One region of the Pantoea sp. E2023-21 genome, then DNA from elsewhere that is predicted to be linked to it. Evidence: riboswitches for the same ligand, from Rfam matches in the RefSeq annotation. Region 1 holds a riboswitch; the other holds the start of a gene.
What was found. Region 1 has a riboswitch for thiamine pyrophosphate ahead of thiB (thiamine ABC transporter substrate binding subunit). Riboswitches for the same ligand answer to the same signal wherever they lie in the genome.

Region 2: it holds a riboswitch for thiamine pyrophosphate, as region 1 does, so the genes downstream of both, thiM (hydroxyethylthiazole kinase) here and thiB (thiamine ABC transporter substrate binding subunit) in region 1, are expected to answer to the same signal.

Annotation. Positions count from the first base shown of each region.
Region 1 is NZ_CP195344.1:3,952,623-3,957,460, forward strand. Features, by position in the region: gene thiP (thiamine/thiamine pyrophosphate ABC transporter permease ThiP) at 1-1,274, opposite strand, end outside; gene thiB (thiamine ABC transporter substrate binding subunit) at 1,274-2,260, opposite strand; TPP riboswitch at 2,307-2,402, opposite strand; gene sgrR (HTH-type transcriptional regulator SgrR) at 2,540-4,201, opposite strand; gene ACRQ84_RS18430 (MFS transporter) at 4,456-4,838, shown strand, end outside.
Region 2 is NZ_CP195344.1:1,798,824-1,803,661, forward strand. Features, by position in the region: gene fbaB (class I fructose-bisphosphate aldolase) at 1-695, opposite strand, end outside; gene thiD (bifunctional hydroxymethylpyrimidine kinase/phosphomethylpyrimidine kinase) at 843-1,643, opposite strand; gene thiM (hydroxyethylthiazole kinase) at 1,640-2,425, opposite strand; TPP riboswitch at 2,459-2,553, opposite strand; gene ACRQ84_RS08535 (hypothetical protein) at 2,777-2,980, shown strand; gene ahpF (alkyl hydroperoxide reductase subunit F) at 3,049-4,617, opposite strand; gene ahpC (alkyl hydroperoxide reductase subunit C) at 4,689-4,838, opposite strand, start outside.

The sequences.
Region 1 (4,838 bases):
GCGCTGATATCACGCATCGGATTCTCCAGCACTTTCATGGCATAGGGAATGGCAATCAATGCGTTGGTGAAGATCACCAAGCCATCGGCGCGCTGTGGCAGCCCGATGGTGGCGTTGAACAGCAGGAAGAAACCGCTCGCTAGCACGATGCCCGGCATCGCCAGAATCAGCATGCCGCTCATCTCCATCGCCTGCGCGGCGATCATATTCTGCCGCTGACGCAGTTCGCGACTGCTCCAGAGCAGCATCATGGTCAGCACCACACAGAGCACCCCGGCACCCACGGCGATACGCAGCGAGGTAAAGGTGGCTTGCCAGAGCGCCGCTTGTTGTAGCGCACCGGCGACGCCGCCGCGCAAACCATCCACCACCACCGCCGCCAGCGGTGGTAATAGCAGCAGCAGCGCCAGGCTAATCAATACAGTATCGGCAACGCGCGCATGCCATGAATCCTGCGGATCGCGCCAGCCACGAATGCTTTGGCTGCCAGTGGGAATGGCTTTGCTAAAGCGCTGGCTCAGCAATACCAGTAGCAAGCAGCAGCCGAGCTGTAACAATGCCAGTAGCGCCGCGCGACCTGGATCGTAATCGAAATTCAGCGCCTGATAGATTGCCAGTTCCAGCGTGGTGGCCTGCGGACCGCCGCCCAACGCCAGCACCGTGGCGAAGCTGGCGAAACAGAGCATAAAGATCAGCGCCGCTGTGGGCAAAATCTGACGGCGTAGCCACGGCCACTCCAGCAAACGAAATAGATTCCAGCCGCGCAGGCCAAGTTGGGCGGCGACTTGCCGCTGCTCGCCGGGAATGCTCTCCAGCGCTTGCAACAGCAGGCGCGTCGCCAGCGGCAGGTTAAAGAAGACGTGCGCCAGTAGAATGCCCTGCAGGCCGTACGGCGAAAAGTGGTAGTCAAAGCCGAGGGCCGCGCACAGTTGCGCCAGCCAGCCGCTGCGACCGTAAACGCTAAGCAAGCCAAACACCGCCACCAGCACCGGTAGCACCAGCGTCATGGCGCACAGGCGCAGCAACAGATTGCGGCCAGGGAAACGGCGACGATAGAGCGCGCGTGCCAGCAGAATCGCGGGCAGCACCGACAGCAGCGCTGAGAGCAACGCCTGCTCAAACGAGAACAGCAGCACATGATGCAGATAGCTGTCGTCGAGCAGCGCGCGCCAGTCGGTGGCCGGTGCAACCATCACCAAGGCGCCAAACGCCAGCAGCGCTACCGCGCACAGCAATAGCGCGGTGAGCGAACCGGGAATTAACCAACCTGGCATTAGCGGCTAACGGCGCGTTGCCATGCGCTGATCCATGCGGCGCGATGGTTGGCCACGTCGGCTGGCGTGAATTGCAACGCTTTAGCGGGCACCTGTAGCGCTTGATAACCGGCAGGGAGATCGCTTTTGATGACGGGATACATCCAGTTGCCGGTGGGAATGGTCTGCTGGAAGGCAGGAGAAACCATAAACTGCATGAACTGCTGCGCCAGCTTGGGCTGTTTACTGCTGGCGAGTTGTGCGGCAACTTCCACCTGCAAATAGTGGCCTTCGCTGAATTCGGCCGCGGCGTAGTTCTCTTTCTTCTCTTCGATGATGTGATAAGCCGGAGACGTGGTGTAACTCAACACCAGATCGCCTTCGCCTTTCAGGAACAGGCCGTAAGCTTCGCTCCAGCCTTTGGTGACGGTAACGGTTTTTTGTGCCAGCTTCTGCCATGCGTCAGGCGCGTTCTCGCCATAGACTTTCTGCATCCACAGCAACAGGCCAAGGCCCGGCGTGCTGGTACGTGGATCTTCATAGATCACGCGCCATTTTTCCGGGCTTTCGACCAGTTCTTTTAGGCTTTTGGGCGGATTCTTCAGCTTGTTTTTATCGTAGACGAAGGCAAAGTAGCCATAGTCGAACGGGATGAAGGTGTCGTTATGCCAGCCATCCGGCAGCTGCAAAGCGTGTGTATCGACGCTGCTTTTAGCAAACAGGCCGGTTTTCTCTGCCGCCTGCACCAGATTGTTATCCAGTCCCAGCACCACATCGGCTTTGCTGTTTTTGCCTTCCATGCGCACGCGATTGAGCAGTGACACGCCATCTTCCAGCGCCACGTACTTCAGCTCGCAGTCGCACTGCGCTTCGAAGGCTTTTTTCACCGCCGGGCCGGGACCCCAATCGGCAGAGAATGAATCGTAGGTGTAAACGGTCAGAATCGGTTTGGCTGCGAAAGCCGGTACAGCAACCAGCAGCAACACAGGCAGAACTTTGTTTAACACTTTGCGCTCCTTGAGGAGAAGATAAGTTGAGTCGCAAAGGATCTGAGGAGTGATACATCTCAAATCCCTACGCCGGTATTAGCCGGATCAGGTTCGACGGGTTTCTCTCAGCCCTGACATCAAGGCACCCCGTTGAGAACGGCTCATTCTAGTCATTTATAGGACAGCGTGAAAGGATCATGGGCCGGAAGTCTTGTTCCATTCTGCTCGGTGTGCATGAATGCGTACCCTACGAAACCGCGTTCTTTAAACGTAGGGTCGCCATTTATGGTCACCTATTTACAGCTCCGGCGGTGCAAACCAGGCCGATTTGAAATCAAACCAGCCGAGTGTATTCAGTCGCACGCCCCGCATACTGCGTTGACCTTCCAGCAGCAGCCAATGATGAAAAAGAGGGTGCAGATAGTCGCTGTCGATCAATTGTTTGCTCCATTCAGCAAGGGGTAAATCTTTCTGCCGCCAGCGCGCCGCATCGCCTTGCCAGTCAATCGGGATGCAGTGATGCATCAGCGGTAGCTCGAACAGTTGGGCGAATAGCGCGTACTCAAGCGGCAGGGTAAAGTTGACGCTGCCTAGCCAAATGTCACTTTCGCTTTTGCCTTCAAACCACACTTCGTAGCTCACCTCCCGCGTGATTAACTCCACACCGTGCTGTGCCAGCAGCGGGCGCAACGCGTTGGCGATGCCTTCATGCTCGACGTGATGGCTATACCAACTCAGCGTTAGTTGGGTTAATCCTGCCGGTTTGTCGGCAGGTGTGAGATCGCGGCGATGGTGCCAGCGCGGCAGCAGGCCATAGGCCGGGAACCAGTAACGCTGATAGCCAACGCCAGCATGATTTAATAAGGCGATGGGGTTGAACAGATAGCTCACCCAGCGGCGGAAATGCGCGTCGCGGCCCAAGGCAGAACGCTGATCGAACAGCAGAAAATAACAGCCTTCTTCCAGTCGACTCTCTTCCGATTTTTCATCCGCGGTTTCGCCCTGCAGTTTTACCCCGGCATACACCAGTTCATCGCTGATCTCGGGTAGCACCCAAATCGACACATCATCAATCAGCGCGCGATAGCCAAAATAGTCATCAAAGGCGGCAATTCTCAGCTGTGTCTGCTGATTACGCTCCACGCTGTAAGGCCCGGTGCCAATCGGCTGGCGAGAAAACTGACGTAGGGTCGGCCATTCGCGCGGTAGGATCATCGCGCTGACGCTTGCCAGCAGCCATGGTAACCAATCGTCGGGCTGACTAAGATGGATATCCAGCGTCCAGGGCGCGGGCGAATGCAGCTTTTCGATATGTGAAAACAGCGGCTGGCTGCGCACGCGTTCCAGTGAGGCAATGACATCGTCAATCTCCAGTTCACGGCCATGGTGAAAACGAATCGCCGGGCGTAGAAAGAAGCGCCAGTGCAGCGGTGAGGTTTGCTGCCAGTGATGCGCAATATCGGGCTCGATTTCCCCCTTTTCCTCATTTATACGCATCAGACCGTTGAAAATTTGCCTCGCCAGATGGGTTTCTGAACGGCGCAGCGGCGAACCGGGCAGTAGATTAGGCAGCGGACGATAATAAAGCACGCGCAGGATGTGTTTGCCTTGCCGAAAGCTACGGCCTAAATGTGCCGCGATCATCTGGCGCACCTGATTTTTATCGCCCACTAACTGTACTAGCTGATCGATACGATCCTGCTCCAGCAGATCCTCGGCACGCTGTTGCTGGAGTGCCAAGCCGGTGTAGCAGAAACTCAGCATTGAGCGCTTGCCACGTCCCGCTTCCGCTTGCCAAATCAGCCAGCCTTCACCTTGCATGGCGTTGAGCAGGTTACGCATATGCCGACGCGAGCAATGCAGCCGTTCGGCCAACGCGTTCAAGGTCGTTTCCTGATCCTGGCCCTGGCAGCTTTGCCATAAGCGGATGAATTGCTGTTGCAGACGTGCAGAGGACATAAAAGGGGAACTCCTTCTCAGAATCGCTCAGTTTTTCCTGCCTCATATTAGAGGCATACTGCCCGGCAATGGAAGAGCGGGAGGCATTCAGCAATGAATGGCGCTCTAACAGCGGTTCCGCCAATGTGGAACCTTTTCTGAGTAGGGTGCATTTTCACCGCCAGCAGCGCTTTATCTGCTGGCTTTTTTCGTTTTGCTGTAGAATCTTCTACCCTCTTTTCTCTACCCATTTTTAACCGCAAAGGGATTTCTGCATGAAATCGCTGTTAACGCGCCAACGCCGCGTCAATCCGGTCTATCTCTCATTTATGGCTGTGTCGTTTATGACCGGCGTGGCCGGTGCATTACAGGCACCGACGCTGAGCCTGTTCCTGACGCGCGAAGTACAGGTGAGCCCGTTCTGGGTGGGCTTGTTCTTTACCATCAATGCGATAGCGGGAATCGTGATCAGCCTGCTGATGGCGAAACGCTCCGATAATAAGGGCGATCGCCGCAACCTGATCCTGTTCTGCTGCCTGATGGCAACGCTGAATGCGCTGCTGTTTGCCTTCAATCGCCACTATTTAACGCTGGTGACGCTGGGGGTGTTTTTGTCTGCGCTGGCTAGCGTGTCGATTCCGCAGGTGTTCGCCCTCGC
Region 2 (4,838 bases), 1.9 Mb from region 1:
CCGATGGTGGCCGCCAGATGGTTGGCCTGGCCGGTTAAATCGGCGCTGGCGTGATAATCAACGCCCTCTTTCTTGAAAGCATCATTACGCAGATAAGCCCACAATACCGTCACCATGCCCAGCTCATGCGCACGTTCAAAGGCTGCCGAGATCTCTTCGATCTGCCGACGCGATTGTTCAGAACCGAAGTAGATCGTTGCGCCAACCGCCACCGCGCCCAGATTGAACGCCTGCTCAACGCTGGCATACAACGTCTGATCGTATTGGGTGGGATAACTCAGGGTTTCGTTATGGTTTAGCTTCACCATAAACGGAATGCGATGCGCATAGCGGCGTGCCACCGAGGCCAGCACGCCATAGGTGGATGCCACGCAGTTACAGCCGGCTTCAATCGCCAGCTCAACAATATTCTTCGGATCGAAATAGGCCGGATTGGCGGCAAAGGAGGCGCCCGCTGAGTGCTCAACGCCCTGATCGACCGGCAGAATCGATAAATAGCCGGTGCCCGCCAGACGTCCGGTGTTGTACAGCGTTTGCATATTGCGTAATACGGTGGGAGAGCGATTGTTGTCGATCATGACGCGATCGACATAATCCGCGCCGGGTAAATAGAGGCTATCCGCTGGAAGAGTCATGCAGCGATGTTGAAGAAGGCTGTCCGCTTCTTTGCCCAATAACTGTACGATGTCCGTCATGTTCGCTCCTGATAAATGGCTGGATTGGAACCGGCCGTTGCCGATTCGCCCCCAACAGCCTGGACCGGAATGCACCAGGCAGGCAAATTGCTGACTCCATTTTTCAGACGGATGCGCAATGAAAAAGCGGCAATCTGGCGTTACGCCCTACCACCACTGATGGAAATGGTGCACCGGCCCAATGCCTTTTCCTACTTCCAGCGAATCGGCGTGCAGCAGCGCTTGCTGCAGCCAGGCTTTGGCTTCTGCCACCGTCGTCACCCAATCATCATGACGCGGACGCAATGCGGCCAGCGCCGCCGACAGCGAACACCCCGTACCATGCGTGTGACGCGTGTTAACACGTGGCGCGGTAAAGCGCTGACGTCCGTCGCGGGTAATCAGCCAATCCGGGCTTTCGGCATCGCTAAGATGTCCGCCCTTCATCAGCACCGCTTCACAGCCAAGATCGAGCAGTGCATCGCCCTGCTGCAACATGGTTTTCTCATCCTGCGCCATCACGCGTCCCAACAGCGCGGCGGCTTCCGGCAGATTTGGCGTGATCAGCGACACCTGCGGCAGCAGCAATTCGCGCACGCTGGCTACCGCATCCGGCGACAGCAGCGCATCGCCGCTTTTGGCGATCATCACCGTATCCAGCACCACAAACGGCAAACGGGCCCGTTTTAGCCGCTCGGCCACCACTTCGACAATCGCGGTTTCTGACAGCATGCCAATCTTAGCGGCATCGATGCGCACATCATCCAGCACCGAATCGAGTTGTGCGCCAACGAAATCAGGTTCGATGCGATAGACCGACCGCACGCCGCAGGTGTTTTGTGCCACCAGCGCAGTGATAACGCTGGTGCCATAAGCGCCCAGCGCGGAAAAGGCTTTGAGGTCGGCCTGAATACCCGCGCCGCCGCTCGGATCGGTGCCAGCAATGGTTAACGCGTTGATGCGTTTCATGCATTCACCTCCAGCGTCCACAACGTATCAAGGAACGCGGCGACAAAACTGCCCGGCCCTTCGACTTTACGCGCGGCCAGCTCACCGGCCAGCGACATCACGCGGCAGGCCGCAGCGACATGTTGCAGGCGATCGCCCGGTAAGCTGCTAAAGGCGGCAACCACCGCCGACAGCGCGCAACCTGTGCCCACCACGCGCGTCATCAGCGGACTGCCACCGGGAATGGCCAGCGTTTGCACACCGTCAGTGACGTAATCGACTTCACCGGTAACCGCTACAACGGTTTGGTAATCACCTGCCAGTTGCTGGGCCGCACTTAGCGCAGCATCCGCCTGATGCAGGCTGTCCACACCGCGTCCGCCGCTTGCCTGGTTCGCCAGGGCGAGAATTTCTGAAGCATTACCGCGAATCGCCGCCGGTTGCAGGCTCAGCAACTGTTGGCAGAAGGCGGTGCGCAGCGTTAATGCGCCGACCGCCACCGGATCCAGCGTCCACGGCGTGCCTGCGCTTTGCGCGGCTTGCACCGCCGCTAACATGGCATCACGACGATTGCGCGTTAGCGTGCCGACGTTAATCAATAACGCATCGGCAAAACCCGCAAATTGTGCCGCCTCTTCAGGATCGATCACCATCGCAGGCGAGGCTTGCAGCGCCAGCAGCACATTGGCAGTAAAGGTTTGCACCACGTCATTCGTCATGCAGTGCACCAGTGGCGCTTGCTGACGCAGCAGTTGCAGTGAGTGCGCGAGTTGCGCAGGGGAAAGAAGGTCAGGCTTTTTCATAAGGCTCCCAACCGGCGATCAAGAAGGCGAATGCGGTCAGGCATCTGACTTCCCTACGCTGGCATTATCCAGATCAGGTCAGCGGGTGTATCTCAGCCCTGTTTACAGGGGCACCCCGAGTCATAGCATGCAGGTGTTGCTTCATGCCGCAGACAGGATAATGGCAGCGTTGAAGCTTGTAAATCAGCCGATGTGATGAAAGTGGCGCTGTTGAGTGCCAATTAAAAACCAATCATTTGAGACAAGACTCATTTCAACTTGATAAATATCAAGCTCATTTTGCGCAAAAAACGGCCTAATAGCCCTCCGGATTTGAAGAGAAACCCCGCCCACTCGATTCCGGTAGCGATAATGAAATTAAAATTCTTCAGCTTTATTCCACATGCGCATAAATGGCACAACATCCAAATATCCCGCAAGGGCGCGATTTCTCCCACCGGCAGAACTTATTTTTCCACTCACATTGAAGCGCGTTGTAAACGATGCGGCGAATATCTGAACAAGGTGTATTACCGCGATATCAGTGATGCCGAAGCAAAACGCTGGTTGGGTTAGCAACATCCATATATAAAAAAAGCCCTGCAACACAGATTGCAGGGCTGTTGCGTGGCTATCGCAAAAACTTATTCAGCCGGTTTGGTACGAATCAAATAATCAAAGGCGCTGAGTGAGGCTTTCGCGCCTTCACCGCTGGCGATGATGATCTGCTTGTACGGCACCGTGGTGCAGTCGCCGGCCGCGAACACGCCTTTCAGGCTGGTTTCACACTTGGCATCAATGATGATTTCGCCCATTTTGGTGCGCTCAACCGCACCTTCCAGCCAGGTGGTATTTGGCAACAAACCAATCTGCACGAAGATACCGCTCAGCGCGATTTCGTGGCTGGTCTGGTTATTACGGTCGATGTACGTCAGGCTGGTGACTTTGCTGCCGTCGCCTTTCACTTCGGTGGTCTGTGCATTCAGAATCACATCGACGTTTTTCAGGCTGCGCAGTTTGTCTTGTAGCACTTTGTCGGCGCGCATTTCGCTGGCAAATTCCAGCAGCGTAACGTGCTCAACAATGCCTGCCAAATCGATAGCCGCTTCCACGCCAGAGTTACCGCCGCCAATGACCGCGGTGCGTTTGCCTTTAAACAGCGGACCGTCGCAGTGTGGGCAGTAAGTCACGCCCTTGGTGCGATACTGCTCTTCACCCGGCACGCCCATATTGCGCCAGCGTGCGCCGGTGGCAATGATGATGCTGCGAGATTTCAATACTGCGCCAGATGCCGTTTCAATCGCGTGCAGACCGCCCTCTTTCACCGCTGGAATCAGCTTGATGGCGCTCTGGGTATCAATCACATCCACGTCGTAATCATCAACGTGGGCACGCAGAGAACCGGCGAGCTTAGCGCCTTCCGTTTTCGGCACAGAGATATAGTTTTCGATATCTACGGTATCCAACACCTGGCCACCGAAACGCTCGCCCATCAGGCCAGTACGAATACCTTTACGTGCCGAGTAGATGGCCGCTGCTGCGCCCGCCGGGCCGCTGCCGACGATCAGCACTTCGTAGGCATCACGCTTATTCAGCTCTTCCGCCGCGCGCTTATCGGCATTGGTGTCTACTTTACCGACGATTTCCGCCAGGCTCAGACGACCCTGCCCGAACTCTTTACCGTTCAGGAACACGGCCGGCACGCCCATCACGTTGCGCTCGGTGATTTCGTTCTGGAACATACCGCCGTCAATCGCGGTATGGCTGATACGCGGGTTCAGCACCGCCATCAGGTTCAGCGCCTGTACCACGTCAGGACAGTTGTGGCACGACAGTGAGTAATACGTTTCGAAGTGGAAGTCGCCTTCCAGCGCCACAACCTGATCCAGCAGGCTTTGCGCTTCTTTCGAAGGATGTCCACCGGTTTGCAGCAAGGCTAAAACCAGTGAAGTAAATTCGTGACCCATTGGCGAACCGGCAAAGCGCGGCCCACTGTTACGGCCTGGGTTGGTGATCAGGAAAGAGGGTTTACGAACCGGACGATCGTTCTCTTCACGGAAGCTGACTTTTTCTGACAAGCTCGCGATATCGGCCAGCAGAGTGCGAATCTCTGTGGATTTAGCGCCATCATCCAATGTGGCAATCAACTCAACCGGTTTCGTTAGTTTCTCAAGGTAAGCCTTGAGTTGGGTTTTTAAATTGGTGTCGAGCATAGTGAGTTCCTGTCATGAAAATCGGGTGCCGTAGCACCCGATAGAGAAAGATCGAATGGCGTGATGTTGGCTTAGATTTTGCCAACCAGGTCCAGTGATGGAGCCAGTGTTGCTTCGCCTTCTTTCCATTTTGCCGGGCAAACTTCACCTGGGTGAGAAGCAACGTACTGAGCGGCTTTCACTTTACGGATCAGGTCAGATGCGTCACGGCCAATGCCTTC